One region of the Nitratireductor thuwali genome, then DNA from elsewhere that is predicted to be linked to it. Evidence: predicted binding sites of a transcription regulator. Region 1 holds the regulator's gene; each other region holds the start of a gene.
What was found. Region 1 encodes LexA, which represses DNA repair genes until DNA is damaged. Its sites were predicted from a motif close to TGTTCNNNNTGTGTTCNG; they were not measured.
Positions count from the first base shown of each region.

Region 2: a site for LexA is predicted at 8,849-8,866, ahead of NTH_RS10410 (YifB family Mg chelatase-like AAA ATPase). Genes of this name have one in related genera too.
Region 3: a site for LexA is predicted at 4,172-4,189, ahead of NTH_RS01080 (single-stranded DNA-binding protein). Genes of this name have one in related genera too.

Region 1 is NZ_CP030941.1:4,020,974-4,030,689, reverse strand. Features, by position in the region: gene glp (gephyrin-like molybdotransferase Glp) at 1-852, shown strand, start outside; gene lexA (transcriptional repressor LexA) at 942-1,658, shown strand; gene NTH_RS19520 (ComEC/Rec2 family competence protein) at 1,652-3,982, opposite strand; gene gltX (glutamate--tRNA ligase) at 4,096-5,523, shown strand; gene gltA (citrate synthase) at 5,685-6,974, shown strand; gene NTH_RS19505 (hypothetical protein) at 7,085-7,792, opposite strand; gene NTH_RS19500 (DUF4212 domain-containing protein) at 7,921-8,187, shown strand; gene NTH_RS19495 (sodium:solute symporter family protein) at 8,200-9,716, shown strand, end outside.
Region 2 is NZ_CP030941.1:2,143,975-2,153,690, forward strand. Features, by position in the region: gene dnaK (molecular chaperone DnaK) at 1-1,001, shown strand, start outside; gene dnaJ (molecular chaperone DnaJ) at 1,230-2,366, shown strand; gene pmtA (phospholipid N-methyltransferase PmtA) at 2,420-3,025, shown strand; gene NTH_RS10385 (NADPH-dependent FMN reductase) at 3,049-3,642, shown strand; gene pyrF (orotidine-5'-phosphate decarboxylase) at 3,647-4,351, shown strand; gene NTH_RS10395 (DUF1330 domain-containing protein) at 4,375-4,668, shown strand; gene NTH_RS10400 (polyhydroxyalkanoate depolymerase) at 4,794-6,074, shown strand; gene NTH_RS10405 (transglutaminase-like cysteine peptidase) at 6,284-6,895, shown strand; gene NTH_RS10410 (YifB family Mg chelatase-like AAA ATPase) at 7,207-8,739, opposite strand; gene gshB (glutathione synthase) at 8,947-9,716, opposite strand, start outside.
Region 3 is NZ_CP030941.1:225,111-234,826, forward strand. Features, by position in the region: gene gyrA (DNA gyrase subunit A) at 1-1,866, opposite strand, end outside; gene NTH_RS01070 (MarC family protein) at 2,221-2,856, shown strand; gene NTH_RS01075 (GyrI-like domain-containing protein) at 2,990-3,469, opposite strand; gene NTH_RS01080 (single-stranded DNA-binding protein) at 3,518-4,012, opposite strand; gene uvrA (excinuclease ABC subunit UvrA) at 4,966-7,890, shown strand; gene NTH_RS01090 (endonuclease domain-containing protein) at 8,446-8,796, opposite strand; gene NTH_RS01095 (hypothetical protein) at 9,253-9,716, shown strand, end outside.

The sequences.
Region 1 (9,716 bases):
GATGTCGTTGAGGCACGGGAGAGCGTGGAGCCCGGCCGCCATATCCGGCGCGCCGGGCTTGATTTCGAGCAAGGCGACGTTCTCCTCGATGCCGGCCGCGTCCTCGATCCCGCCGCCCTCTCGCTGGCCGGAGCCGCAGGTTATGGCCGCCTGCCGGTCGTGCGCCGTCCGCGGATCGCCATCGTCGCCACGGGCGACGAACTCGTGCCGCCGGGAACCGAGCCCGGCCCCGACCAGATCGTGGCATCCAACAATCTGTCCGTGGCGGCGCTCGCGCGTGCGGACGGCGCCGAAATCGTTGATCTTGGCATCGTCGGCGACGATCGCGCCGCCATCGCCGGCGCCATACGGGCCGCGCTGGGCGAGGCGGCCGACATCATCGTCACGCTCGGCGGCGCCTCGGTGGGAGAGCACGATCTGGTGCGCGAGGTGCTTGTCGGCGAAGGCATGGAGCTCGCCTTCTGGAAGATCGCGATGCGACCTGGAAAGCCGCTGATGTTCGGCCGGTTCGGCGGAACGCGGGTTCTGGGACTGCCCGGCAATCCGGTCTCGACCTTCGTGTGTTCGCATCTGTTCCTGAGGCCGCTGGTCGCCCGGTTTTCCGGCCGCACCTATCTGCCCGAACTGCGCTCGGCCATTCTTGCCCAACCGATGAAGGCCAACGACCATCGCCAGGACTACGTGCGCGCCTCGGTCATTTCCGGGCAGGACGGGCTGATGGCCTCGCCCTTCGATGTGCAGGATTCGTCGATGCTGTCGACCCTGGCCGCCTCCAACGCCCTTATCATCCGCGAACCCGGCGCCCCGGCGAGCGCGGCCGGAGAGCGCTGCCGCGTGCTGATGCTGCGATAATCCTGCCTGTATTTTGGGTATTGCGGAACACAAATGGAACAGATACGGTCTGTTCTGGTTTTGTTTTTCTGATTCCCGAGGTTGGAACAATGCTGACGCGCAAACAGCACGAGTTGCTGCTCTTCATTCACGAGCGGTTGAAGGAGACCGGCATTCCGCCCTCCTTCGACGAGATGAAGGAGGCGCTGGATCTTGCTTCCAAATCGGGCATCCACCGCCTGATCACGGCGCTGGAGGAGCGCGGCTTCATCCGCCGCCTGCCGAACCGCGCCCGGGCGCTGGAGGTGCTGCGCCTTCCCGATTCCATCGCTCCGGGACTCAACGCCCAGCGCAGGTTCTCGCCCAGCGTGATCCAGGGCAGCCTTGGCAGGCCCGCCGCATCTTCGCGGCCGAAGCCCTCGGCGAGCAATGACGACGACGTCAGTGTAATCTCCGTGCCTGTCATGGGCCGGATCGCCGCCGGCGTGCCTATCGAGGCCATTCAGCACCAGACGCATTCCATCGGCGTCCCGCCGGACATGTTGACGGGCGGCGAACACTACGCGCTCGAGGTCAAAGGCGACTCGATGATCGAGGCCGGCATTTTCGACGGCGACACGGTGATCATCCGCGAGACGCAGACGGCCAATCCGGGCGAAATCGTCGTCGCCTTGGTCGACGAGGAGGAGGCGACCCTCAAGCGCTTCCGCCGCAAGGGCGCCTCGATCGCGCTGGAGGCGGCCAACCCCGCCTATGAGACGCGCATCTTCGGTCCCGACCGGGTAAAGGTTCAGGGCAAGCTTATCGGGCTGATCCGGCGCTACTGATCCTGGCCTGTCTTGCGCCGGTAAGGCGGAAGGCCGCGGGCGGCGCGCCAATATTGCCGCTGCGTGTGCCAGGGCCGATAGGGCTGGCTGATCGCCTGGGCGAATTCGGTCCTCGCTTCGCCGGGACCCGCCAGCCAGACCGCCGCACTTCCCCTGAGCGCGAGGTCGCGCTTGGTGAAGACGAGTGCCTTGCTCCCGGAGCACAGATTTGAAGCCGTTGCGTCGTCGACGACGATTAGGGATGCTGTTTCACAGACTGGCTTTGCCGCTGCGGCATTCTCGGCGTGGGCAATAAGATGCCCAGCCGGGTTATCTATAAGACAGAGCCCGTTGACGCAGGAAAACTGGCGGGATTTCATCTCGGGCGCAGCGGTCTTGCCGGCAACCAGCGGCTTGACCACCATCTTGGCATTCAGGGCACGGGTCCAATCGTCCATCGTGAAACCGTTGGGCCGGGCGCGGTTGACCGCCAGGCCGCCATCGGCCGTCCTCACCCCCATCAGCCGGCCATCCTCGCTTATCAGCACGGCGGGCAGCTCGCGCGCGACAAGAAGCCCGAAGCCGACGACCGCCAGCGGCGCGGCCAGCAGCCTTGCGCGCGTGGTCGACAGGACGGCCACGACGAAGGCCACCGTCAGCAGCAGAAACGCCGGAAGCGGCATCAGGCCGACGGCATCGATGGGGGATCTGTCGGATATCCATTCGGCGATGGCGATGACCGCCGCTATGGCGCGTCCCATGATCGACAGGAAGAACCCGTCGAGGCCGAAGGGCATCGCGAAGATCGCAAGAACCGCCGCGGGCATCGCCACAAGCGAGACAAGCGGCATGGCGGCCAGATTGGCCGGCAGTGCCAGCGGCGAAGCGCGCTGGAAATGCCACGCGCCGAACAGCGTCGTCGCCAATCCCGCGATCACGGACGTCGCTGCGAGCCCTGCGGCGAAAACGAGCACTGTGCGCAACAGGTTGCGCGCCAGGCCTGCTGGCGGCACGCGGCCGCGTTCCCGCCGGCCCATGCGCCAGTCGGTCCAGCCGGCATAGGCGGCAATGAGCGCCGCTGTGGCGGCGAACGACATCTGGAAGCTCGGACCGACCACCTCGTGCGGCGAGATGATGATGATGATCAGCGCGGCGATGGCCAGATTGCGCATGGTAATGGCGGCGCGATCGAACAGCAGCGCCGCCAGCATCACCGCGAGCATGATGTAGCTGCGCTGGGCGGCCACTGCCGAGCCCGAGAAGAACAGATAGAGCGTGCAGAATGCGAGCGCCGCGCCGGCGGCGTATTTCTTCACCGGCACGCGTTGCGCAAATTGCGGGAAGAGGGCCGCGCCCGCCCGCGCCATTGCCATCACGGTAGCGGCCACCAGAGCCATATGGAGCCCGGATATCGCCAGGATGTGGGCAAGACCGGAGCGCCGCAGCCATTCGTTTATAGGCTCCGGTATGCCGGCGCGCATACCGACGATCATGGCGGCTGCCACCTGCCCTTCGGCGCCGGGAACCGCATGCCTGATACGTGCCGCGAGCCCTTCCCGCGCCGCCTGCAGCCAGCGCGCCGGCCCCGCGGTCACGCCGTCATCCGCCGCCACCGCCGCCCGCTCGGGGTTGGACAGGAAGAAGCCGACCGCTCCTATCCCGTTGAAATAGCTTGAGAAGGAAAAGTCATAGGCGCCGGGGCGGACCGGCCCGGAAGGGCTCATCAGGCTGGCAAGCCCGGTGATGCCGTCGCCGGCGGCAAGGCCCTCCGGCACCGCGCGGGCGCTTAGCCGCACGCGGGCGGGCGGATAGCGCAGTCGGGGCCGCTCGGTCGCCACAATGTCGATCGTCAGCCGCAGGCGCCCGCTTGCCTGGTGCTCCAGGCTCACCAGCCGCCCGGTGATCCTGGTGGTCACGTCCGATCCCATCATCGGCGTCGAAGAGCGCCAGGTTTCGAGCTTGCCCAGCAAGGCGCCGGCCAGGATCAGCAGGACCGCGCCGCTGATGAACGGCAGGATGCGACGATCGCGGGAAAGGAACGTGACGGCCAGAAGCAGGCATAACGAGAGCACCAGCGGCAGTGCTTCAGGCTCCCACGGCAGCGCGAAATAGGCCGCCACGCCCGCGCCCAGAAGAACGGGCAGGCACAGGAACGTCCCGCCGCGCGCCGCGTCCCGCGAGATCGCGGTGGGAACCCCCCGCCAGAAGGCAATGAAGGCCGGCAGCTGTGGCCGCTGTTCGGGCATGTCTGCCGGCACGGGCGCCGGCGGCGCGAGCGGACGCGCGGTTCCCGGCAGGAACAATCCGCGCTCGCTGTCCGCCGCTGCCGCCTTGTCGTCCGCCACGCCCGAACACCCCGCAGGCTTGCACCCCAAGCGGCCTATGCTACATGACGGGCAGCCGATTTCCAGCCGCGACGGCCACAGCCGCGCCGCAACCCGAACATTCAGGAACCAGCATGTCCCGTCCCGTCATCACCCGCTTCGCCCCCTCGCCCACCGGCTATCTCCACATCGGCGGCGCGCGCACGGCGCTCTTCAACTGGCTCTACGCCAGACATACCGGCGGCAAGATGCTCCTGCGCATAGAGGACACCGACCGGCAGCGCTCGACGGAGGCCGCCACGGCGGCGATACTCGACGGTCTGTCATGGCTGGGCCTGCTGTGGGATGGGGAGCCCGTCTCGCAGTTCGAGCGCGGCGACCGCCATCGCGAGGTGGCCCTCGAACTTCTGGAGAAGGGCGAGGCCTATTACTGCTACGCCTCGCAGGCCGAGCTGGAGGCCATGCGCGAAAAGGCGCGCGCGGAGGGCCGCCCGCCCCGCTATGACGGCACATGGCGCGATCAGGCGCCCTCGGAAGCGCCGCAGGACGTCAAGCCGGTCATCCGCATCAAGGCGCCGCGCGAGGGCGACACCGTCATCCACGACAAGGTGCAGGGCGAGGTACGCTTTCCCAACAAGGACCTGGACGACTTCATCATCCTGCGTTCCGACGGCTCGCCCACCTATATGCACGCCGTGGTCGTCGACGATCACGACATGGGCGTCACCCACATCATCCGCGGCGACGATCATCTGACCAACGCCGCACGCCAGGCCCTCATCTACAAGGCCATGGGCTGGGACGTCCCCGTCATGGCGCATATCCCCCTCATTCACGGCCCCGATGGCGCCAAGCTATCAAAGCGCCACGGCGCGCTGGGCGTCGAAGCCTACAGGGCCATGGGCTACCTGCCGGAGGCCCTGCGCAACTATCTCGTGCGGCTCGGCTGGAGCCATGGCGACGACGAGATCATCTCGACGGCGCAGATGATTGAGTGGTTCGAGATCGAGGACGTCAACAAGGGCGCGGCGCGCTTCGACTTCCAGAAGCTCGAGGCGGTCAACGGCCATCATATGCGTCATACGCCGGACGACGAGCTGTTCGAAATCCTGATGGAGACGCTGCCCCATCTGACAGACGGGAACATCATCCTGGCGAAACTGGACGAGCGGAGAAAGGCACAGCTCCGAGCGGCGCTGCCGGGCTTGAAGGAGCGGGCGAAGACACTGGTGGAACTTGTTGACGGCGCCGGATTTCTGTTTGCCGAGCGCCCGCTCTCGTTCGACGAGAAGGCCGGCGCCCTCCTCGATGACGACGCGCGTGCCATGCTGGCGCAGCTCGCCGATGAATTGGCCGCGCTGTCCTCATGGTCGGCGGCCGATTGCGAGGCCGCGGTGCGGGCCTTTGCCGACAGAACAGGGCTCAAGCTGGGCAAGGTCGCGCAGCCGCTGCGTGCGTCGCTGACCGGCCGCACCACCTCGCCCGGCATATTCGACGTCTTGGAGGTGCTCGGGCGGGACGAATCGCTGGCTCGGATAAGGGACCAGGCAAAGCCGGCATGAGGGTTTGGCGCGAAAATTCCGTCGCTGCAGTGCAGCATTGACGGTTTGTCAAGCTTGGCAGCGATTGGTAAATGCGATAGCTAATGCCCACGTCGGACGAGCCGCCTCCCCCGTGCGGTGAAGAATTCTGCCCGAGTTTCAAGACATGAGAGGTGTTTGCGATGACCAAAACCAATGCAAAGCTGGAACTCGGAGGAGAAAGCAGGGAATATGACGTTCTGCACGGCACGGTCGGGCCGGATGTCATCAACATCTCGTCGCTCTACAAGGACACCGGGATGTTCACCTACGATCCCGGCTATACGTCGACGGCGAGCTGCGAATCCAAGATCACCTATATTGACGGCGATGAAGGCATTCTGCTTCACCGCGGTTATCCGATTGAGCAACTGGCCGAGCACGGCGATTTTCTGGAAGTCTGCTATCTGCTTCTTTACGGCGAACTGCCGACCAAGACCCAGAAGGATGATTTCGACTATCGCGTGACGCACCACACGATGGTGCACGAGCAGATGAACCGCTTCTTCACCGGTTTCCGCCGCGATGCGCATCCCATGGCCGTGATGTGCGGCGTGGTCGGCGCCATGTCGGCCTTCTATCACGATTCCACCGACATCTCCGATCCCCATCAGCGCATGGTGGCTAGCCTGCGGATGATCGCCAAGATGCCGACGATCGCGGCGATGGCCTACAAGTACCACGTCGGCCAGCCCTTCGTTTATCCGCGCAACGAATTGAGCTACGCGGCCAATTTCCTGCATATGTGCTTTGCGGTGCCGTGCGAGGAGTACAAGGTCAATCCGGTGCTGGCGCGCGCCATGGAGCGCATCTTCATCCTGCATGCCGACCACGAGCAGAATGCCTCCACCTCCACGGTGCGGCTTGCCGGCTCCTCGGGTGCGAACCCGTTCGCCTGCATTGCCGCCGGCATTGCCTGCCTGTGGGGCCCGGCCCATGGCGGCGCCAACGAGGCGGCGCTCAACATGCTGGACGAGATCGGCACGGTCGATCGCATTCCCGAATATATCGAGCGGGCGAAGGACAAGAACGACCCGTTCCGCCTGATGGGCTTCGGGCACCGGGTCTACAAGAACTACGATCCCCGCGCCAAGATCATGCAGAAGACCTGCCACGAGGTGTTGGGCGAGCTCGGCATCAAGGACGATGCGCAACTCGACATCGCCATGGAACTGGAGCGCATCGCGCTGACGGACGAGTATTTCATCGAGAAGAAGCTCTACCCGAATATCGACTTTTACTCCGGCATCACGCTGAAGGCGCTGGGCTTCCCCACCACCATGTTCACCGTTCTGTTCGCGCTGGCGCGCACGGTGGGCTGGATCGCCCAGTGGAAGGAAATGATCGAGGACCCGAGCCAGAAGATCGGCCGGCCCCGCCAGCTCTATACGGGCGCCACGCAGCGCGACTACGTGCCGATCGCCAAGCGCTGATCGCCGCTCCGGCACAAGCAAGGCCCCGTTTCACGAGAAGCGGGGCCTTTTTCTTGCGGGCCGCTCAGCAACTGCGGACAGAAAGCCGGCTTCAGTCTTTTGGTATTGCTCTACCCGGTCCGCCGCTGCGTCATCTCGCCCGTGCGCGCCAGAAAGTCGGCGGCGATGCCGTCGGGAACGCCGCGGGCGCGAAAGTCCCGGATCACCTCAGCCCAGGCGAAGCGGATAGAGTTCTGAACGATCTCCCGATCGTGGCGCTTGAGGCTGTCGTCGATCGGCGCCCAATGGTAAAGGGCGGCGGGACTTTCGGTGAAGCAGTCGCCTCCTGCGGCCAAGTTCTGCCAATGAACATTGTCGAGCCGCTCCGCGAAGGCCTGGCGGTAGTGCCCGACAAGTTCAGCGCCCAGTTCCTCCGCGTTCTCGGTCAGGCCCGCCTCATGGCATTGGATCGCCAGCGTCCGCGCATGCGGTTCCGCCAAGCCGGCCGCGGCTATGCGGGCGACCGTGTGGATGGTGATGTCGGACAGGCTGGCCGCGAAGACATGACGCTTGGCGATATTGACCGAGTCGACGAAGACATCGTCCTCGAACATGGAGGGATAGCGGGTTCCCATGCGCGCCTTGAGATAGCCATAGAGCTTCTTCTGGGAGACGAAGGCCGCGCGCGTCTGCGTGAAGCGCAAAAGCGCGTCGAGGCTGTCGAGGGGCTCGCGTTCCAGACGCACGCTCAGGCGCTGCGCGGCCTGGCCGAGCAGCCTTTTGGCCCTTGCGAGGAAGCTTACGGGCATGGCGGCATCAGGTTCGGCGGGTACGACCAATGTCTCAATTCCCTTTGCTCGGCGGATCGCCAACACTCCACCTGTCATTGTGGGTCCGATTCGGCTTGCCCGCAATGGCCGCTGTTAGAGACTTTCGTCGCTAACGACATCTAGGGGAGGAGGACACCATGTCCATCGACAACACTGAACTGCGGGATCGCTACTGGCAGAAGACGCGGAACCTCACGATTCTCGTCCTTGGCCTGTGGGTGTTCTTCTCGCTGATCATCCCAGCGCTGGTCGGATCGCTCAATTCCATGACGTTCCTGGGCTTTCCGCTTGGATTCTACATGATCGCCCAAGGCTCGCTCATCGCTTTCGTCGTCATCATCTGGTTCCAGAACTGGCGCCAGGACGCGATCGACGACGAATTCGGCTTTGGCGAAGAGAGCTGAGAGGGGCTCGTCATGGCATTGATGCAAGGAAAGTTCCTGGACAATATCGGCCGGGTTTACAGTATCTACACCGGCGGCTTCCTCGGCTTCATCATCCTGATGGCCATATTGGAGCAGCTTGGCGTCGGCGCCGACACGATCGGCATCCTGTTCGTGGCGTTCACCATCGCCATCTACGCGCTCATCGGCTGGCTCTCGCGGACGATGGAGGTCGACGCCTACTACGTGGCCGGGCGGCAGGTGCCGGCGGTCTATAACGGCATGGCGACCGCGGCCGACTGGATGTCGGGCGCATCCTTCGTGGCGCTGGCAGGCGGCATCTATTTCGGCGGCTATGGCTACATGGCCTTCATCATCGGCTGGACGGGCGGCTATGTGCTCGTCAACTCGCTGATGGCGCCTTATCTGCGCAAATTCGGCTGCTATACGGTGCCCGATTACATCGGAACCCGCTATGGCGGCAATCTCGCCCGCTTCTGCGCGGTCATCGTGCTGGTGGTGGCATCCTTCACCTATGTGACGGCGCAGATCGACGCAACCGGCACCATCGCCGCCCGCGTGCTGCACATCCCCTACTCGGTGGGCGTCTGGTTCGGGCTGCTCGGCATCCTTCTCTGCTCCATGCTGGGCGGCATGCGCGCCGTCACCTGGACCCAGGTCGCTCAGTATATCGTCCTCATCATCGCCTATCTGGTGCCGGTGATCTGGATGTCCAACGTGCAGGGCTTCGGCATCATCCCGCACTTCTCCTATGGCGAGGCTGCGACGGCGGTGACGCAGTTCGAGGCCCAGTACGGGCTCAACCCGCCGGCCGAGGCAATGCCCGGCCTGTCGGTACTGACGACGCCGCATATTGCCCCCGTTGGCGCGCTCGCGGAGTGGAAGTTCGTCACGCTGGCGATCTGCATGATGGCGGGCACGGCTTCGCTGCCGCACATCCTGATGCGCTACTTCACCACGCCTTCGGTGCGTTCGGCGCGCCGGTCGGTCGCCTGGTCGCTGCTCTTCATCTTCCTGCTCTACTTCACAGCGCCGGCGCTTGCCACGCTGACGAAGCTGCAGCTTCTCGATCCCAGCCTGCCGACGGCCATCATCGGGCAGCCGTTCGACCAGGTCGCCTCGCTGGCATGGATCCAGAACTGGTCGAATGTGGGCTTCCTTGCCATCGTCGACCAGAATGCCGACAACATTCTCCAGCTCAACGAGTTCTTCATGCGGCCGGACATCGTCGTCCTGGCCACGCCCGAGATCGCGGGTCTTCCCTATGTGATCTCCGGCCTCGTTGCCGCTGGCGGCATGGCGGCGGCCATGTCGACCGCCGACGGCCTGCTTCTGGCCATCGCCAACGCGCTCAGCCACGATCTCTACTACAAGATGATCGACCCGAAGGCCGACACCTCGGTCCGGCTGATCGTGGCGCGCGTGTTGCTGCTTGGCATCGGTGCGGCGGGCGCCCTGATCGCCTCGCTGCAGCTAACCGGCATCCTCGGCGCGGTGGCATGGGCCTTCTGCTTCGCCTGCTCGGGCCT
Region 2 (9,716 bases), 1.9 Mb from region 1:
ATCTCATCAAGCGCACGGTCGAGCCTTGCAAGGCAGCCCTCAAGGACGCCGGCATCAATGCGGGCGAGATCGATGAGGTGGTGCTGGTCGGCGGCATGACCCGCATGCCCAAGGTCCAGGAGACGGTCAAGAACTTCTTCGGCAAGGAGCCGCACAAGGGTGTGAACCCGGACGAGGTGGTCGCCATGGGCGCCGCCATCCAGGCTGGCGTGCTGCAGGGCGACGTCAAGGACGTGCTGCTTCTCGACGTCACGCCGCTGTCGCTGGGCATCGAGACGCTGGGCGGCGTGTTCACGCGGCTGATCGACCGCAACACGACGATCCCCACCAAGAAGAGCCAGGTCTTCTCGACCGCTGAGGACAACCAGAACGCGGTGACTATCCGCGTCTTCCAGGGCGAGCGTGAGATGGCGGCCGACAACAAGATGCTCGGCCAGTTCGACCTCGTGGGCATCCCGCCCGCACCGCGCGGCGTGCCGCAGATCGAGGTCACCTTCGACATCGACGCCAACGGCATCGTCAACGTCTCGGCCAAGGACAAGGGCACCGGCAAGGAGCAGCAGATCCGCATCCAGGCGTCCGGCGGCCTCTCCGATGACGAGATCGAAAAGATGGTCAAGGACGCCGAGGCCAATGCCGAGGCCGACAAGAAGCGCCGCGAAACCGTCGAGGTGAAGAACCAGGGCGAGGCGCTGGTCCATTCCTCGGAGAAGTCGCTCAAGGATTATGGCGAGAAGGTTTCCGAGGATGACCGCAAGGCCATCGAGGATGCCATCGCCGCCCTGAAGACAGCGCTCGAGGGCGACGACGTCGAGGATATCAAAGCCAAGACGACCGCACTCGCCGAGGCTTCCATGAAGCTTGGCCAGGCCATGTACGAGGCCCAGCAGGCCGAAGCTGGCGGTGGAGAAGAAGGCGGCGAAGCTTCCGGCAAATCCGACGAAGACGTCGTCGACGCCGATTTCGAGGAGATCGATGAGGACGACAAGAAGTCGGCCTGATCGTTCGCCCAGCAGATCCAATGAAGGCCCGGGTGTTTTGCACCCGGGCCTTTTCTGCGCCGTGAGCAACGCTCCTGCCGCCAGGAGGAACCCGAGTCCAGCCGTGATCGGCGTCGCGCTACGCTCTGGCAATGCGCTTCAAACTATGGCATTTGACCGCCTCAGCACCTAAATTCCGAAAACCCCACGGATGAAAGCCGCTCCGGCCAACAAGCGAGTCGTGAATTCATGAAGGCAGATTTTTACGAGACGCTCAGCGTGTCGAGAAACGCCGACGAAAAAGAGCTTAAGAGCGCCTTCCGCAAGCTCGCCATGCGGTACCATCCGGACAAGAATCCAGGCGACGACGAAGCGGAAAGGAAGTTCAAGGAAATCAACGAGGCCTACGAGACGCTGCGTGATCCGCAAAAGCGTGCCGCCTACGATCGCTTCGGCCATGCCGCTTTCGAGAATGCCGGCATGGGCGGCCGTGGCTTTGGCCAGCAGGGTTTTGGCGCCGGCGGCTTCGCCGACATCTTCGAGGACATTTTCGGCGATATGATGGGCGCTGGCGGGCGCCGCCGCTCCGGCGGGCGCGATCGCGGTGCCGATTTGCGCTACAATATGGAGATCACCCTCGAGGAGGCCTTCACCGGCAAGACGGCGCAGATCCACGTGCCCACCTCGGTCACTTGCGAAGAATGTTCAGGCTCCGGCGCCAAGCCCGGCACCTCTCCCGTTCAGTGCTCGATGTGCCACGGTGCAGGGCGTGTGCGCGCCGCCCAAGGCTTCTTCTCCATCGAGCGGACGTGCCCCCAGTGCCAGGGGCGCGGCCAGACCATACAGGATCCATGCCCGAAGTGCTCCGGCCAAGGCCGCATCACCGAAGAACGCTCTCTTTCCGTGAACATTCCCGCCGGCATCGAGGACGGCACGCGCATCAGGCTCGCCGGCGAAGGCGAAGCAGGACTACGCGGCGGTCCCTCTGGCGATCTCTACATCTTTCTTTCAGTCAAGCCGCACGAGTTCTTCCAGCGCGACGGCGCGGACCTTTACTGCAAGGTGCCGATCTCGATGACCACCGCCGCCCTTGGCGGCGCCTTCGAGGTCGCGACGCTCGACGGCACGCAGACGCGTGTGAAGGTGCCGGAAGGCACCCAGAACGGACGGCAGTTCCGCCTGCGCGGCAAGGGGATGCCGGTCCTGCGGCAACCCCAGATAGGCGATCTTTATATTCAGGTGGCGGTGGAAACCCCTCAGAGCCTGACGAGAAGGCAGCGGGAATTGCTCGAGGAGTTCGAAAAATTGTCCTCGAACGAGAACAGTCCGCAGTCTGCGGGGTTCTTCACTCGGATGAAGGATTTCTTCGAGTCATTCGGCGAGTGAGCTTGCGATGCCGAACGAAACCGGGCGATAGTCCCGCCCGAAGGGAGTAGATGATGGGCAAGGGTCTCGACATGCGCAAAGCACTCGCCGAACGGTTCGACGAGGAGTTGCGCTTCTTCAAGGGCTGGATCGATAAGCCTAAGGCGGTCGGCTCCATCATTCCCACCAGCGGCGTCACGGCGCGGCGCATGGCCTCGGTCGTGCGCCCCGACTCCGGCGATGCCGTTCTGGAGCTCGGCCCCGGTACCGGCGTCATCACGCGTGCCATACTGGAGCGCGGCATCAAACCGGAAAACCTGATCTCCATCGAATATTCGGCCGAGTTTGTGGAGCGGCTGCGCGCCGACTATCCCGGCGTAAACTTCATCCATGGCAGCGCGTTCGATCTCGACGAGGCCTTGGCGCCCTGGAAGGGCCGCCGCTTCGACAGCGTGATCTCGGCGATCCCCATGTTGAACTTTCCGTTGCCGGAGCGGGTCGATCTCGTGGAACGTTTGCTGGATCTGATGCCCCCGGGCCGCCCCATCGTGCAGATCACCTATGGGGCGCTGTCGCCTGTGCCCGCCGGCAAGGGCAGCTATTCCGTCAAGCACTTCGATTTCGTCGTGCGCAACATACCGCCGGCGCAATTGTGGATCTACCGCCGCTCGGAACAATAGAACGGTCCGGAAGGAAATTGCTCATGACGCCGCGCATTCTGGTGTTCGCGGGCTCCATTCGCAGCGGTGCCCTGAGCGGGATGACTGCGGATGCGGCGACGAAGGAACTGGCTCTGTTGGGCGCCGACGTAACCCGCATTTCGCTTGCCGACTATCCTCTGCCTCTCATGGATCAGGATCTGGAGAACGAGAAGGGAATCCCCGAAAACGCCGTGAAGCTGGCGCACATGATCGGCGCCCATGATGGCGTTCTCATCGCCAGCCCCGAATACAACGCCTCCGTGCCGCCGCTGCTGAAGAACGCTGTCGACTGGGTAAGCCGCGTCAAGGCGGATGAGAAAGGCCGGCGCTTCCGCGCCTTCAGCGGCAAGATCATCGCCCTTTGCTCATCCTCTGACGGCAACTACGCCGGCATCCGCGCCCTCAATCATCTCCGCGCCACGCTGGTGAACTGCCAGGCGGAAGTCATCACGCCCCAATGCTCGGTTCCGCGTGCGCAGGAAGCTTTCGATGAGAACGGTGATTTCATCGAGGACCGCCTCAAGAAGGCAATGACGAGAACCTGCCGCGCGCTTATTGAGCATGCGCGCATTTTTTCAACACGTGCAGAGATCTGAGACGATGAGCCAGAACATGCGCGAGCGGCTGATCGTCGGGCTCGACCTGCCGAGCCTCGGCGAAGCCGAGAAAGCGGTCGCGGAACTGGGCGAGACCGTTTCCTTCTACAAGATCGGCTATCAGCTCGCCTTTGCCGGGGGCCTCGATTTCGCCCGCGAACTCGCTGGGTCGGGCAAGAAAATATTCCTCGACATGAAGCTTCTCGACATCGACAACACCGTGGCGAAGGGTGTGGAAAGCGTCGCCCGCATGGGCATGACGATGCTGACGCTGCACGCATATCCCAAGGCGATGCGCGCTGCTGTGGAGGCGGCGCACGGCTCCGGCCTCTGCCTGCTTGGCGTGACCGTGCTGACCTCAATGGACGAGGCCGACTTGGCCGAGGCAGGCTATGACCACGACCCGGACACGCTGGTGCTGCGCCGCGCCGAACAGGTGCGCGACGCCGGCATGGGCGGCATCGTCTGCTCCGCAGCAGAGGCGAAGGCCGTTCGCGCAATCGTCGGGCCGGAAATGGCGGTCGTCACCCCCGGCATCCGGCCCGCTGGAGCGGTCGCCGGTGATCAGAAACGCGTGCTGACGCCGGCCGATGCCGTTCGCGCCGGCGCGAGCCATCTCGTGGTTGCCCGCCCCATCGTCGCCGCGCCCGACCGCAGGGCAGCCGCCCTTGCCATCCTTGAAGAAATGAACGGGGCCGCAAAGGCCTGATCCACCTCTGGGAGGAACGCGTAATGACTAAAGCCTACTGGATCGCCCATGTCGATGTCCGCGACGCCGAGCGCTACAAGGACTACGTCGCCACCGCCAAACCGGCCTTCGAGCGGCACGGTGCCAAGTTCCTCGCGCGTGGCGGAGCCTATGAGGCGATGGAAGGCCGGGGCCGCGGACGCAATGTCGTCATAGAGTTCCCGTCCCTGCAGGCCGCGAAGGACTGCTACCATTCGGCTGAGTACCAGGCGGCCAAAGCGATCCGGCAGGAAGTCGCGGACGCTGAAATGATCATTGTCGAGGGCTATGACGGCTGAGGGGCCGATCGTTTGTACACTGTCTTTGTGTTGCATTGCAGCATGGGCATGGTACTCTCCACGCGAGGTCGCAGTGAACGCGCGTTCCGCGTTCCGCCCGGTGGCCGTGGAAAATTGAACAGGCGATGTATTATCAGCTATATGAATTTCATCATGCGGCGATCCAGCCTGCCCGCGCCTACGCAGACGCCATAAGGCTGTTCTACTCGAACCCCTTCAATCCCGCCGCCAGCACCGCCTGGGGCCGCTCGATCGCGGCCACGGCAGAAATGTTCGAGCGCACCACGCGCCGCTACGGAAAACCGGACTTCGGCATCGAGACGACCGCTGTCGACGGCAGGCAGGTAGGCGTTCGCGAGCGTGTCGTATGGCAAAAGCCGTTCTGCAGGCTTATCCATTTCGAGCGCGATCTGCCGGCGGGTTCGGACCCCGGCACCAGGCTCCTGGTGGTCGCGCCGATGTCGGGCCATTACGCCACCCTGCTTCGCGGCACCGTCGAAGCCATGTTGCCCCACGCCGACGTCTACATCACCGACTGGACTGATGCCCGCATGGTGCCGCTGTCCGACGGGCGGTTCGATCTCGACGACTATATCGATTACATCATCGACATGTTCGCGCTGCTGGGGCCCCAGGCCAGCGTCATGGCGGTCTGCCAGCCATCGGTGCCGGTGTTGGCGGCGATCGCGCTGATGGAAGGCCGGGGGGACAAGAACCTTCCCGCCTCGATGATCCTGATGGGCGGCCCTATCGATACCCGCCGCAATCCAACCGCAGTGAACCAGCTGGCCGAGGAGCGAGGCATCGACTGGTTTCGCGAGAACGTCATCATGCAGGTTCCGTGGCCCAATCCGGGCTTCATGCGCGAAGTCTATCCGGGTTTTCTGCAGCTTTCGGGCTTCATGAGCATGAACCTCGACCGGCACATCATCGCGCACAAGGAATTCTTCATGCACCTGGTGAAGAACGACGGCGATTCGGCTGAGAAGCACCGCGACTTCTACGACGAGTATCTGGCGGTGATGGACCTGACGGCCGAATTCTATCTGCAGACGGTGGATACGGTGTTTGTCAAGCACGCCCTGCCCAGGGGCAAGATGATGCACCGGGAAGAGCCGGTCGAGCCAGCCGCCATCTCGAAGGTTGCTCTTCTGACGATCGAAGGCGAGAAGGACGACATCTCCGGGCTCGGCCAGACCCAAGCCGCACACGATCTGTGCGTCAACATTCCTCAGTCCCGCCGCAGCCACTATGTTCAGCCTTCGGTCGGGCACTACGGCGTGTTCAACGGCTCGCGTTTCCGGGCGCAGATCGTGCCGCGGATCGTGGATTTCGTGGCAAGCACCGCCGCCACCGGCGGCAAGGCGCAGGCTCGCCCGAAACGCAGCAGGTCTCCACGCACCTGATTCGCCGCCTCCGAAGGGCTGGCCCGGAAGACTGTTGCGGCTTTGCAGATGCCTGCACCCGGCAGGCTATAGCAATTTGGCAACATGAGCAGCCAATCGCGAGCCATTCAGCAACGTTCAAGTGGACGCATAAAAAAACGAATTGACAGCCCCCAGGCTTGCTCCGTTAACATCACATTAATGAAAATAAATAAAGTGGGAGCGGCGCAATGGCTGCTGGGCGGGCGGTTCGCGGGACCGCAATGGGGCTGTTTGTTGCCATTGGCATGGCAGCGGGCCAAGCGGGCGCAACGGGATTGATGGCGACGGGCGGCTACACCTCCCAGCCCATCGGGCATTATGAATTCTGCAAAAAATGGCCGCGGGAGTGCGCTCAGCGCCCGACTGACAACGGGCCTGAGCATATGAGTAGCGGTTTGATGCGGCGCCTTGCTTCCGTCAACCGGTCGGTCAACGGATCGGTCAAGCCACTGAACGACGTCGACATCTACGGCGTCAACGAGCTCTGGACCTATCCCGCCAAAGGCATTGGCGACTGCGAAGACTTCGTTCTCGAGAAGCGCCGGCGCCTCAGCGCCACAGGCATATCCCTTGCGAACCTTCTCATCACCGTCGTGCGCAAACGGGATGGCGAAGGCCATGCCGTCCTGACAGTGCGGACCGATGAAGGCGACTATATCCTCGATAATCTGAACAACGATGTGAAGCTGTGGAGCCACACCAGCTACCGCTACCTGAAGCGCCAGGCGAGCAACCACACCGGCCGCTGGGTCACATTGCGCGGCGAGAACAACCTTCTTGTGGGCGCAGTGCAGCAGTAATCCGGCTCCAGAAGGCCGTGCATCTGACTTGCGAACGAAGGACTGCCTTCTTCTGTTTCCGCATATGCGGAAGATGCCATTTCGCGAAACGATGCGTAGAGCGTCCTTGTGTAGCGCTCGAATGGACGCACAACGCTCTGACGACCTGATTTCATGCACTTCCGGAAAACCGATTCAACTTCCCGAAATAGCTCCATGGGATCAGGAAAGGCGTTCTGCCGCGGGCTGGGCAAAGACGGCTGCAAAGCTGCCCTGCCGATCCATCACTCCCTCCAGCGCCGCCCCGGACGGCAGGCGGCCCTTAATGCGCCTCACGCCGCATTTGCCAGCCGCTGCCCGGCCACACGATAAGAAATGGCCTCGGCCAGATGAATTCGGCCGACGTGCTCGGCGCCTTCGAGATCAGCCAGCGTTCGCGCAACCTTCAGGATGCGGTGGTATGCACGGGCGGAAAGGGCCAGTTTCTCGCTGGCTTCGCTCAAGAGCGCCGCGCCGGCGGGATCCGGTTTTGCGATGTCCTCGATCATGGCCGCTGAGCAGCGCGCATTTGTCGTCCAGGCTGGCAGGCCCAGTGCGGTGAAGCGCTCCCGCTGCGCATCGCGCGCCGCCGCCACACGCAACGCCACCGTCGCACTGTCTTCCGCCTTTTCGCGGCGGATCAGGTCTCCGGCGCTGACCGCCGGCACTTCGATGCGCAGGTCGATCCGGTCAAGCAGTGGCCCAGAGATACGCGCCTGGTAGTCGGCCTGGCAGCGTGGACCGCGTGCACAGCTATGTCCCGCTTCCCCGGCCATGCCGCAGCGGCAGGGGTTCATCGCAGCCACGAGCTGTATTTGCGCCGGATAGCTGACCCGATGGTTGGCGCGGGCGATCACGCATTCGCCGCTTTCCAGCGGCTGCCGCAGGGAATCCAGCACCTGCGGTGCGAACTCCGGCAACTCGTCGAGAAACAGAACGCCGTGGTGGGACAGCGATGCTTCGCCCGGTCTTGCCCGCAGCCCCCCGCCCACCATCGCTGCCATGGAAGCCGAGTGGTGCGGAGCCCGAAATGGCCTGCGATCGGAAAGCCGCCCGTCCGCAAGTTCGCCGGCGATGGATGAGACCATGGAAACCTCGAGGAGTTCCCTGGGCGAAAGCGGCGGCAGGATCGACGGCAGCCTTTGCGCAAGCATCGATTTGCCCGCGCCCGGCGGCCCGATCATCAGCAGGTTGTGGCCACCGGCGGCGGCGACCTCGAGCGCGCGTTTGGCGCTTTCCTGGCCCTTTATGTCGGCCAGATCCGGCAGATCGCCCAACGCGGGCTGCATGGCGGTTTCGGGGCGGCCCATGACCTGGGTGCCGCGAAAGTGATTGGCGAGCGCGATCAGGCTGCGCGGCGCCAGAATGTCGATATCCGCGCCGGCCCACGCCGCCTCCGGACCGCAATCATGCGGGCAGATCAGCCCCCGCCCCATCGCGTTTGCGCCGATCGCGGCAGGCAGGACCCCGGCCACGCGGGCGACTGTGCCGTCGAGCCCCAGTTCGCCCAATACGACATAGCCGCTCAAGGCATCGCCGGGCACTGCCCCGAGCGCAGCCATCAGCCCAAGCGCGATAGGAAGATCATAATGGCTTCCTTCCTTGGGCAGATCGGCTGGCGCCAGATTGACCGTCACCTTCTTGGGCGGCATCGAAAGTCCGGAGGCATGGAGCGCCGCCTGCACTCGTTCGCGGCTTTCCGCCACCGCCTTGTCGCCCAGGCCCACGATATGCATGCCCATTTTGCCGGGCGCCACCATCACCTGGACATCGACGGGCACCGCCTCGATCCCCTGGAACGCAATCGTCCGCACGCGCGAAACCATAATCCGCCACCCCCTGCCCCGCAGCTTGCCGTGCCGGCTCTTCCGCGCCGGGCCCGGAGCGGCGGCGCGTGCCAGTTCCCAAACACAAGCACAGATTGCAGGACGTGGCAAGAACATTCAGGGAACAAGTTGCATGGCCGGGTTGCAGAACGGTTGCGACAGGTTGCAGGCGCGGAACATCCGGCCCCGGCTGCGTCTGGTTCGTGTCTACACCGCGCCGCGCCGCGTCTCCACCGCGTCCCAAAAGAGCGCCGCCACGTCGGCGCCGCCGAACCTTTGCACCTCGCGCACGCCCGTGGGCGAGGTCACGTTGATTTCCGTGAGGTAGCCGCCGATGACGTCGATGCCGACAAGCACGAAGCCGCGCTCGCGCAGCGCGGGGCCGATGCGCGCGCATATCTCGCGCTCGCGCGCCGTGATGTCGGCCGGTTCCGCCCGTCCGCCCACATGCATGTTGGAGCGCGAATCATGTTCCGCCGGCACCCGATTGATGGCTCCCACCGGCTCGCCCTCGATGAGCAGGATGCGCTTGTCGCCGTCGCGCACTTCTTTCAGGTAGCGCTGCACGATGAACGGTTCCCGGAAGGTCTGGATGAACAGTTCAAGCAGGGCCGCCAGGTTGCGGTCCGCTTCCTGAAGATGAAAGATGCCGGCGCCGCCATTCCCGTAGAGCGGCTTTACGATGATGTCGCCGTGCTCTTTGCGGAAGGTGTCAACTTCTCTCGGATCACGGGTGATCAGCGTATCCGGCATCAGGTCGCAGAACTCGGTGACGAAGATCTTCTCCGGGCTGTTGCGTACCCATGCTGGGTCGTTGACCACGAGGGTTCCGGGATGAACGCGGTCCAGGATATGTGTTGTCGTGATGTAGTGCATGTCGAAGGGCGGGTCCTGACGGAGCAACACCACATCCATCTCGGACAGGTCGGTGCGCACGGCCTTGCCCAGCGTGAAATGGTTGCCGGCTTCGTCGCGCA
Region 3 (9,716 bases), 3.8 Mb from region 1:
CAGCATGTTGCGCAGGAACTTGCCCACCGACTGCGGCGAGCCGACCGGCAGCCGCCAGACCTTTTCCTTGTAGACGATGCCGCGCGAGGAGAAGAACAGGATCGGCGTGTGCGTGTTGGCAACGAACAGCCGCGTGACGAAATCCTCGTCCTTGGTTGACATGCCCGAGCGGCCCTTGCCGCCGCGCGCCTGCGCCCGGTAGATCGAAAGCGGCACCCGCTTGATATAGCCCTTGTGGGTGACGGTGACGACCATGTCCTCGCGCTGGATCAGGTCCTCGTCGTCCATGTCCGGACCGCCCTCGACAATCTCGGTGCGGCGCGGCGTGCCGAACTCGTCGCGGACCGCGATAAGCTCGTCCTTGATGATCTGCTGGATGCGCGCGCGCGAGGACAGGATGTCGAGGAAGTCGCTGATCTCGGCGCCGATCTTGTTCAATTCGTCGGCAATCTCGTCGCGGCCGAGCGCTGTCAGCCTTTGCAGGCGCAGGTCGAGGATCGCGCGGGCCTGCTCCTCGGAAAGATTATACGTCCCGTCGTCATTGACCTTGTGGCGCGGGTCGTCGATCAGAAGGATCAGCGCCTCCACATCATGCGCCGGCCAGCGCCGCTCCATGAGTTGCTCGCGGGCGGTCTGCGGATCGGGCGCCTGCCGGATCAGCTTGATCACCTCGTCGATATTGGCGACAGCGATGGCAAGGCCGACCAGCACATGGGCCCGCTCGCGCACCTTGCGCAGCAGGTATTTCGTGCGCCGGCTGACCACGACCTCGCGGAAATGAACGAACGCCTTCAGCATGTCGGTCAGCGTGAGCTGTTCCGGCTTGCCGCCGTTCAGCGCCACCATATTGCAGCCGAAGGACGTCTGCAGCGGCGTATACCGGTAAAGCTGGTTCAGCACCACGTCCGCCATGGCGTCGCGCTTGAGCTCGATCACCACGCGGTAGCCCTGACGGTCGCTTTCGTCGCGGATGTCGGAGATGCCCTCGATGCGCTTGTCGCGCACCAGTTCGGCCATCTTTTCGATCATCGAGGCCTTGTTGACCTGGAAAGGCACCTCGGTGATGATGATCGCCTCGCGCTCTCCGCGCACATTCTCGACATTGACCTTGCCGCGCATCATGACGGAGCCGCGCCCCGTCTCATAGGCGCTGCGGATGCCTGAGCGGCCGAGGATGATGCCGCCGGTCGGGAAATCCGGCCCCGGTATCATTTCCATGAGCTGCTGCAGGGAGATGGCGGGATTGTCGATCAGCGCGACGCAGGCGTCGATCACTTCGGACAGGTTGTGCGGCGGGATGTTGGTCGCCATGCCGACGGCGATGCCGCCGGAGCCGTTGACGAGAAGGTTGGGAAAGCGCGCCGGCAAAACCTTGGGCTCCCGCCCGGAGCCGTCATAGGTATCCTGGAAATCGACCGTTTCCTTGTCGATGTCCTCCAGAAGCTCGTGCGCCACCTTCGACAGCCGCGACTCGGTGTAGCGCATGGCCGCCGGCGGATCGCCGTCGATGGAGCCGAAATTGCCCTGCCCGTCGATCAGCGGCACGCGCATCGACCAGTCCTGGTCCATGCGCACCAGCGCGTCATAGATCGAGGCGTCGCCATGGGGATGGTACTTACCCATGACGTCGGCGACGGGACGCGCCGACTTCACATATTTGCGGTTCCAATGATAACCGCTCTCGTGGGAGGCATAGAGAATGCGGCGATGCACGGGTTTCAGCCCGTCGCGCACGTCCGGCAGCGCCCGGCTAACGATCACGCTCATCGCGTAATCGAGATAGGAACGCTGCATTTCCTCCACGATGGAGATCGGCTCGATGTCGTCGGGACCGATCGGCCCGCTCGGCGTCGTCTGGTCAGTCAAGATGGGTCACATTCAGCTAACAGAATCACTTTATCCTTATATAGGAACGGAGCCGGCGACTCCAACCGGACAGGCTATTATTCACGAGGATTTTCAGAAGCTTTTTCAAATAGATAGTGCCGCAGGGCGATTCGCGGCACAGGCGTTTCGCCGCACCGGCCGATTTCGCGTCCGGCAGCGGCCGTTTCGGCGCCGGAAGATTGCAGGCGCCCATCCGCCGTGATCGAGCGCCGTTCGCCCGCCAGGACCGGCAAAGGCCTCTACATCTTCCTGTTTCGCCACGTTCATGCGGATGCCGGGAGATTCCACCCGGCCGCAAAATGCTATAGCAGTAACGGGCGGAAGGAGACGCCGATGCCGGCTTTCGATACATTGCTCAACGCCTTCGTGACACTGCTCGTCACCGTCGATCCGCCCGGCCTCGCCCCGCTTTTCCTGGCGCTGACGGCGGGTATGAACCGCTCTGAGCGCAATCAGGTCGCCGTCCGGGCGAGCCTTATCGGTCTCACCATTCTGCTGGTGTTCGCCCTTGCCGGCGAAGCCATCCTCAAGGTCTTCGGCATCACGCTTCCGGCCTTCCGGGTCGCCGGCGGCCTGCTTCTGTTCTGGATCGCCTTCGAGATGATCTTCGAGCGCAGGCAGGAGCGCCACGAAAAGAGCGCGGAACGCGCCGTTACACGCGACATGATCCGCAACATAGCCGCCTTCCCGCTCGCCATACCCCTCATCGCCGGCCCCGGCGCCATCTCGGCTTCGGTGCTGCTGTCGGGAAGTTTCGCCGGACCGGCGGACCGCGCCGCCCTTGCCCTGATCATCGCTTCGGTGATCGCGCTGACCTATATCGTCTTCGTACTGGCCGAGCGCATCGACGGCTTCCTGGGCGAGACCGGCCGCTCCATCCTGACGCGCCTCCTGGGCGTGATGCTCGCCGCGCTCGCCGTCCAGTTCGTCTCCGACGGCGTCAAGCACCTGTTCGGCATCGCCGGCTGACCTTGGGTGCCGGAGAAAAACCGGCTGCCGGAGCCTCGCCTGTCCTCTTGGCGGAGCATGATCTTTTCCAAAAACCGGTGTCCACTTTCCGGGATCATGCTCAAACATGGAGCATCGCAATACGGCAGCCGCCTCAGCCGGCGACCGGCGCCATCAGCTGCAGTTCCGGCGGCGCATCGAGATCGATGCCGGCCGAATACTCCTCGCGATGGTGGAAGGGCACGTTCACCCTCCTTAGGCCCTGAGCCTCGATCCAGGCGAACATGCGCTCGTAATGGGCAAAAACGTCGCCGTCGGCCGCACCATGCCAGGCCGTCGCGAGCCGCGTCTGCGGCAATTCGACATGCTCGATCCCGTCGCCGGTCGCGGCATCCGCCAGCGCCGGCGGCAAGGCCGCAAGGTAGCGGAAGCCGCCTTCGATGTCGTTCCATGAGATGCCGATCACGCCGCCGCGCTTCCGGCCGGGGTCAAGCCGGTGCAGAAGCTGCGCCATCTCGCCGATTACGGGCTTAACCCGGCCCTCTGCGGCGTCCCGATAGCTGCCCTGCCAGATCTTGCCGGCAAGCCTCTGCGGCTCGCGCCAGACCAGCTCGAACTCTCCATCGCTTCCCATCGAATGCCGATCCGTCTCCACGGCCCGCGGCCGCACAGTTCAGGGCGATCAAAAGGGGATTTCGTCGTCCATGTCGCGGGAATAGCCGCCGCCGGCATTGTCCGTCGGGCTCGACTGGCCGAAATCGGAGCCGCGCCCGGCGCCTTGGCCGACCTGGCCGCCATAATTGCCCTGGCTTTCGCCGCCCTGGCTGCGCGTGTCCAGCATCTGTAATTCGCCGCGGAACTTCTGCAGCACGATTTCCGTCGTATAACGGTCCTGTCCCTGCTGATCGGTCCATTTGCGGGTCTGCAGCTGGCCCTCGATGTAAACCTTCGCACCCTTCTTCAGATACTGTTCGGCCACCTTGGCCAAGTTGTCGTTGAAGATGACCACATTGTGCCACTCGGTGCGCTCGCGGCGCTCTCCCGACTGGCGGTCGCGCCATGTCTCGGACGTGGCGATGCGCAGGTTGGCTACCGGGTCGCCGGAATTCAGCCGGCGGATTTCAGGATCTGCGCCCAGATTCCCAACCAGAATTACCTTGTTCACACTGCCCGCCATGGGATCACTCCACTCGTCCGAAATTGAAAAACGCACATCAATGGCCGCGGAGCCGGCTTCCCGGCCGTCCGCCACATCTTGGCTTCGTTGACAATAGCCTATGGTGCGGGTGGGCGCGCCACCTCACCTTGCACGGCACGTCATAGTCCACAGCTCATTTGTTCTCTCTATGTTCTACACTACGGATGCGCCTCGCGCAACCCGGCAGCCGCCTTTCGCCAGACAAGCGTCCCGCTCCGCAGGCCGGATGGAGAATGAGGCTCAAGCCCATTCCGGGAGCTCCGGGCAGAGCCGGAAGCTCCGGGCAGACATGAATCAGGCCCTGCCGCCATCTGTCCGGGGCGCGCAGGGCCTTCCTGGGACTTTACCCGTGCCGGGAGCGTTTTACCGGCATTCTCCGGGACCCGAAGGCCCGGTTCGTTCAGGTTGGATTTTCATGTGGCAGCCGCTCGCCTGGAAGATGCCGGCAACTCTCGGGGAACTGCCGGTCCGGCCGATTTGCCTCAGCCGCATTCCCTGCCGCCTAAGCCGGCAAGGGGTTCCTCCGGCGCGCAGCCGTGGCTCCAGCTAGAGCCTGGAGCCCGTGGAACAGTCAGGTGGATTCATGTCTCCCTCCTGGTTTCCTTGCGCGTTGCACCGAAGAGACATTGGCGATCCCTGGGGATTCTACCTGTTTCTCCCGATGCGCAGCTAATGTGCGCAGTCTCGATCCGGCCGTCAAGATGTGGGCCTGGCCGTTCATCAAAAGTGATCGAAGCGCCGGGCTGGAGCTCGAATTGTCAGGAGACCGTTCGGCCTTTGTTCTTTTTCGCTTGCAGGCGCGGCCCAAAAGCATAAAACGGACCTTGCGCGGATGCGGCTGCGCCATCGACAATGTCGCGTGGTTTCCTACATGTAGCCGAGCCGGCCCGCGCCGGACACTGGCACAGAGCAAGACAAGGCGGCGACGGGGCATGCCCGACCACAAATCCATTTCCATTCGCGGCGCCCGCGAACACAATCTCAAGAATGTCGATCTCGACCTCCCCCGCGAGAAGCTGATCGTCATGACCGGCCTGTCCGGCTCCGGCAAGTCGTCGCTCGCCTTCGACACCATCTACGCCGAGGGCCAGCGCCGCTATGTGGAAAGCCTGTCGGCCTATGCCCGGCAGTTCCTGGAGATGATGCAGAAGCCGGATGTCGACCAGATCGACGGGCTCTCGCCGGCGATCTCCATCGAGCAGAAGACGACGTCGAAGAACCCGCGCTCCACCGTCGGCACGGTCACCGAAATCTACGACTATATGCGCCTGCTGTTCGCCCGCGTCGGCGTGCCCTACTCGCCGGCCACGGGCCTTCCCATCGAGAGCCAGACGATCAGCCAGATGGTCGACCGCGTGCTGGCGCTTGAGGAAGGCACGCGCCTCTACATCCTGTCGCCCATCGTGCGCGGGCGTAAGGGCGAGTACCGCAAGGAACTGGCCGAACTGCAGAAGAAGGGCTTCCAGCGCGTCAAGATCGACGGCGCCTTCTACGAGATCGGCGACGCTCCCGCCCTCGACAAGAAATACAAGCACGACATCGATGTGGTGGTCGACCGCATCGTCGTGCGCCCGGACATGGCCACGCGTCTGGCCGATTCGCTGGAGACCTGCCTGGCGCTTTCGGAGGGCCTGGCCGTGGCCGAATTTGCCGACAGGCCCCTTCCCGAGCACGAAACGGCGGAAGGCGGTTCCGCCAACAAATCCAAGAACGAAACGCATGAGCGCATGCTGTTTTCGGAAAAATTCGCCTGCCCCGTGTCGGGCTTCACCATTTCCGAAATCGAGCCCCGGCTTTTCTCCTTCAACAACCCGGCCGGCGCCTGCCCCGCCTGCGACGGGCTGGGCAGCCAGCGCGCCATCGATCCCGATCTTGTCGTGCCGGACGAGAACATTGTCCTGCGCGAGGGGGCGATCGCGCCTTGGGCGAAATCGACCTCGCCTTATTATCTGCAGACGCTGGAAGCCCTCGGCCGCGAATACGGCTTCAAGGTCGGCCAGCGCTGGAGGGACCTCGGCCAGGAGGCGCGGGACGCGATCCTGCACGGCACCGGCACGAGGAAGATCGATTTCGACTATGACGACGGGCTGCGCAGCTACCGCACGACCAAGCCTTTCGAAGGCGTAGTGACGAACCTGCAGCGCCGCTGGAAGGAGACCGAATCGGCCTGGATGCGCGAGGAGATCGAGCGCTACATGTCGGCCCACCCCTGCCCCGCCTGCGGCGGCCACCGGCTGAAGCCGGAAGCGCTGGCGGTCAAGGTCGGCGGCCGGCATATCGGCGAAGTCACCGCCATGTCGATCAGGGCCGCCAATAGCTGGTTCGAAGCGCTCCCGCAGAGCCTGAACGACAAGCACAACGAGATCGCCGCGCGCATTCTCAAGGAGATCCGCGAGCGCCTGCGCTTCCTCAACGATGTCGGCCTCGACTATCTGACGCTGTCGCGCAATTCCGGCACGCTGTCGGGCGGCGAGAGCCAGCGCATCCGCCTCGCCTCGCAGATCGGCTCCGGTCTCACCGGGGTGCTTTACGTGCTGGACGAGCCGTCCATCGGCCTGCACCAGCGCGACAACGACCGGCTTCTGGCGACGCTGCGCCACTTGCGCGACTTGGGCAACACGGTGATCGTCGTCGAGCACGACGAGGATGCCATCCTGACGGCAGACTATGTGGTCGATATGGGCCCCGCCGCCGGCGTTCATGGCGGCAGGATCATCGCCGAGGGCGCGCCGGCCGACATCATGGCCAATCCCGCCTCGCTCACCGGCCGCTATCTGACCGGCGACATGGCCATCCCGATGCCCTCCGCCACCCGCGAGATCTCAAAAAAACGGCGGGTCCGGGTCGTCGGCGCCCGCGCCAACAATCTGAAGAACGTCACCGCCGACATCCCGCTCGGCACATTCACCTGCGTCACCGGCGTTTCCGGCGGCGGCAAGTCGACATTCCTCATCGAAACGCTCTACAAGGCGGCCTCGCGCCGCATCATGGGCTCGCGCGAGCATCCTGCCGAGCACGACCGGGTCGAAGGGCTGGAGCATCTGGACAAGGTCATCGACATCGACCAGTCCCCCATCGGCCGCACGCCGCGCTCCAACCCCGCCACCTATACGGGCGCCTTCACGCCGATCCGCGACTGGTTCGCCGGCCTGCCGGAGGCCAAGGCGCGCGGCTACCAGCCCGGCCGCTTCTCCTTCAACGTCAAGGGCGGCCGCTGCGAGGCCTGCCAGGGCGACGGCGTCATAAAGATCGAGATGCACTTCCTGCCCGACGTCTATGTCACCTGCGACGTCTGCCACGGCAAGCGCTACAACCGCGAGACCCTGGACGTCACCTTCAAGGGCAAGTCCATCGCCGATGTCCTCGAAATGACCGTCGACGAAGGCGTCGAGTTCTTCTCCGCCGTCCCCGCCGTGCGCGACAAGCTCGTAACGCTCGCCCGCGTCGGCCTCGGCTACATCCACATCGGCCAGCAGGCCACCACGCTGTCGGGCGGCGAGGCCCAGCGCATCAAGCTTTCCAAGGAACTCTCCAAACGCGCCACCGGCAAGACGCTCTACATCCTCGACGAGCCGACGACAGGCTTGCATTTCCACGACGTAGCAAAACTTCTTGAAGTCCTCCACGAGCTCGTCGACCAGGGCAACACGGTCGTCGTCATCGAGCACAATCTCGAAGTCATCAAGACCGCCGACTGGATCCTCGACCTCGGCCCCGAAGGCGGCGACGGCGGCGGCGAACTCGTGGCGGAGGGCTCCATCGACGACGTGATGGCCGAGGAGCGCAGCTATACGGGGCAGTTCCTGCGCGAGCTCCTGGAGCGCCGGCCGGGGCGGAAAAGAGAGGCGGCGGAGTAGGTTTTCCTGCACAACGGCAGCGGGGCGTTATGGCAAAGAAACTCGGACTTTGCGAGTGTGGCTCAGGTAAAGCCTTTACGAGTTGCCACGGGCACTATCTGGCGAATATCGACCTTATGTCGCCAAGCAAACGGTCATTAGAAAGAATCGCCAACAACGAGAGCTTTCAGCAAGCAATAGCAGCCGGTCGGCGGCGTGAGTACGGATGCGGCAGCCCGATGCATACTTGGGTACGGGATGGCGTGCGGCATGTTGGAGTTGGACGAACCGTGTTCAAATCAAGTGGATGGGCGAGTTTTGGCGACTTCCTCCTTTCATATGTGTGGCTGAAGTTCGGAAAAGAGTTCTGGGCGGAACAACAGGCGCTTCCCCGCAAGGGGGGAGATAGGGGCTGCGCTGTCCGTGCCAAACTTGAGCACGGGAGGTTGGCGGGGAGGGTGATGCAGGGCCTATCTCCCCCCTTTGCGGGGGAGATAGCAAAATCATCTTAGCGGAGCTAAGTGTTAGATTTTGCAAGAGGGGGGATCGGGCGCGGGCCGTCGCGACCAACGGTCATCACCGCTTCCCCGCAGCCGCCAGGATCTCCATGCACACGCCATCAAGATTGCGCACCACGTCGTCGTTCCAGAACCGCAGCACCGTAAATCCGCTGCGGCGGAAATGCGCGTCGCGCCTTGCATCCGACGCCGATTGCGCATGCTGCCCGCCATCCACCTCGACGATCAGCTTCAGGCTGAAGCAGACGAAATCGAGGATGTAGCCATCGAGCGGATATTGCCTGCGAAAGGTCAGCCCCTCGAGCCGGTCGCGGCGCAGCGCCTGCCAGAGCAGGTTTTCCGCTTTGGTTGCGTCCTTGCGCATAGTCCGGGCGCGGCTGCGGTGGATGTCCGGCGGTTGGTAGCGCATCGGTTTCCAAGGTCCCCCTCAATCCCCCCTCTGGCGATTTCTAACACTTAGCCTCCGCTTTGCTCCAGCTAAGATGTTGAAATCGCTTTCTCCCCCGCAATGGGGGGAGATATCGCCGGCATCGGCCTCGCTGCTAGTCGCCAAGGTCCGCGATTTGCGGAGACGACGGCGCAAGGCGCCTATCTCCCCCTTTGCGGGGGAGAAAGCAAAATCAACATCTTGGCGAAGCCAAGTGTTAGATTTTGCCAGAGGGGGGATCAGCGCTGCCTTGAATCCATGAGAGGGAATCGCCCGCAACCGCGTGGATTGAATCCGCGACCTCCAAAAGAACTTGGCCTCCTATCTGATTGTCTTCACTGCACTTGGAATCTTTTCTCAAAAATTTCTCGCCCATTTTATCCACCCCCTCCCCGCCCCGAGCGATAATCCCCGCCACCTGCACGAAAGGAGGCGGCCATGGACGGAACTGCGGCAATCGAGCGAAATCGCGTGGCGCTGAAGCGCATCGTCGCATCGCTCGTCGCCATGGCCGGGCCGGTCGTGGGGCCTCATTCCGAAGCGCGAGCCGGTCCTGAGCTTGTCGAAGGGGAGCCTCGGACCCTGCCCCGCCATCTCTGGCGCGCCATATTGCGCCTGCTGCGTCCGGCCGAAGCCGCCGCCCGGCGGCTGATCATCGCGGCCGCGCGGGGTCTTGTCGTCTCCCTGCCGCCCCCGCGCAAGGCGAAGCCGAAGCCCGCGAGCTCGGCGCCGCTGCTGCGCAGTCTCGGCCTCGCCGTAATGATGTCGCCCGCCGATCGCGCCCGCGCCGCCGCGGCAGCCAGGCGGGCGGCCGCTCCCGCCCGTCAGCGCGCCTTGAGCCTGCCGCTCTTCGACCCGCTGCGCCATCGACCGCGCCCTGAGCTTGTCGAAGGGGCCAAAGG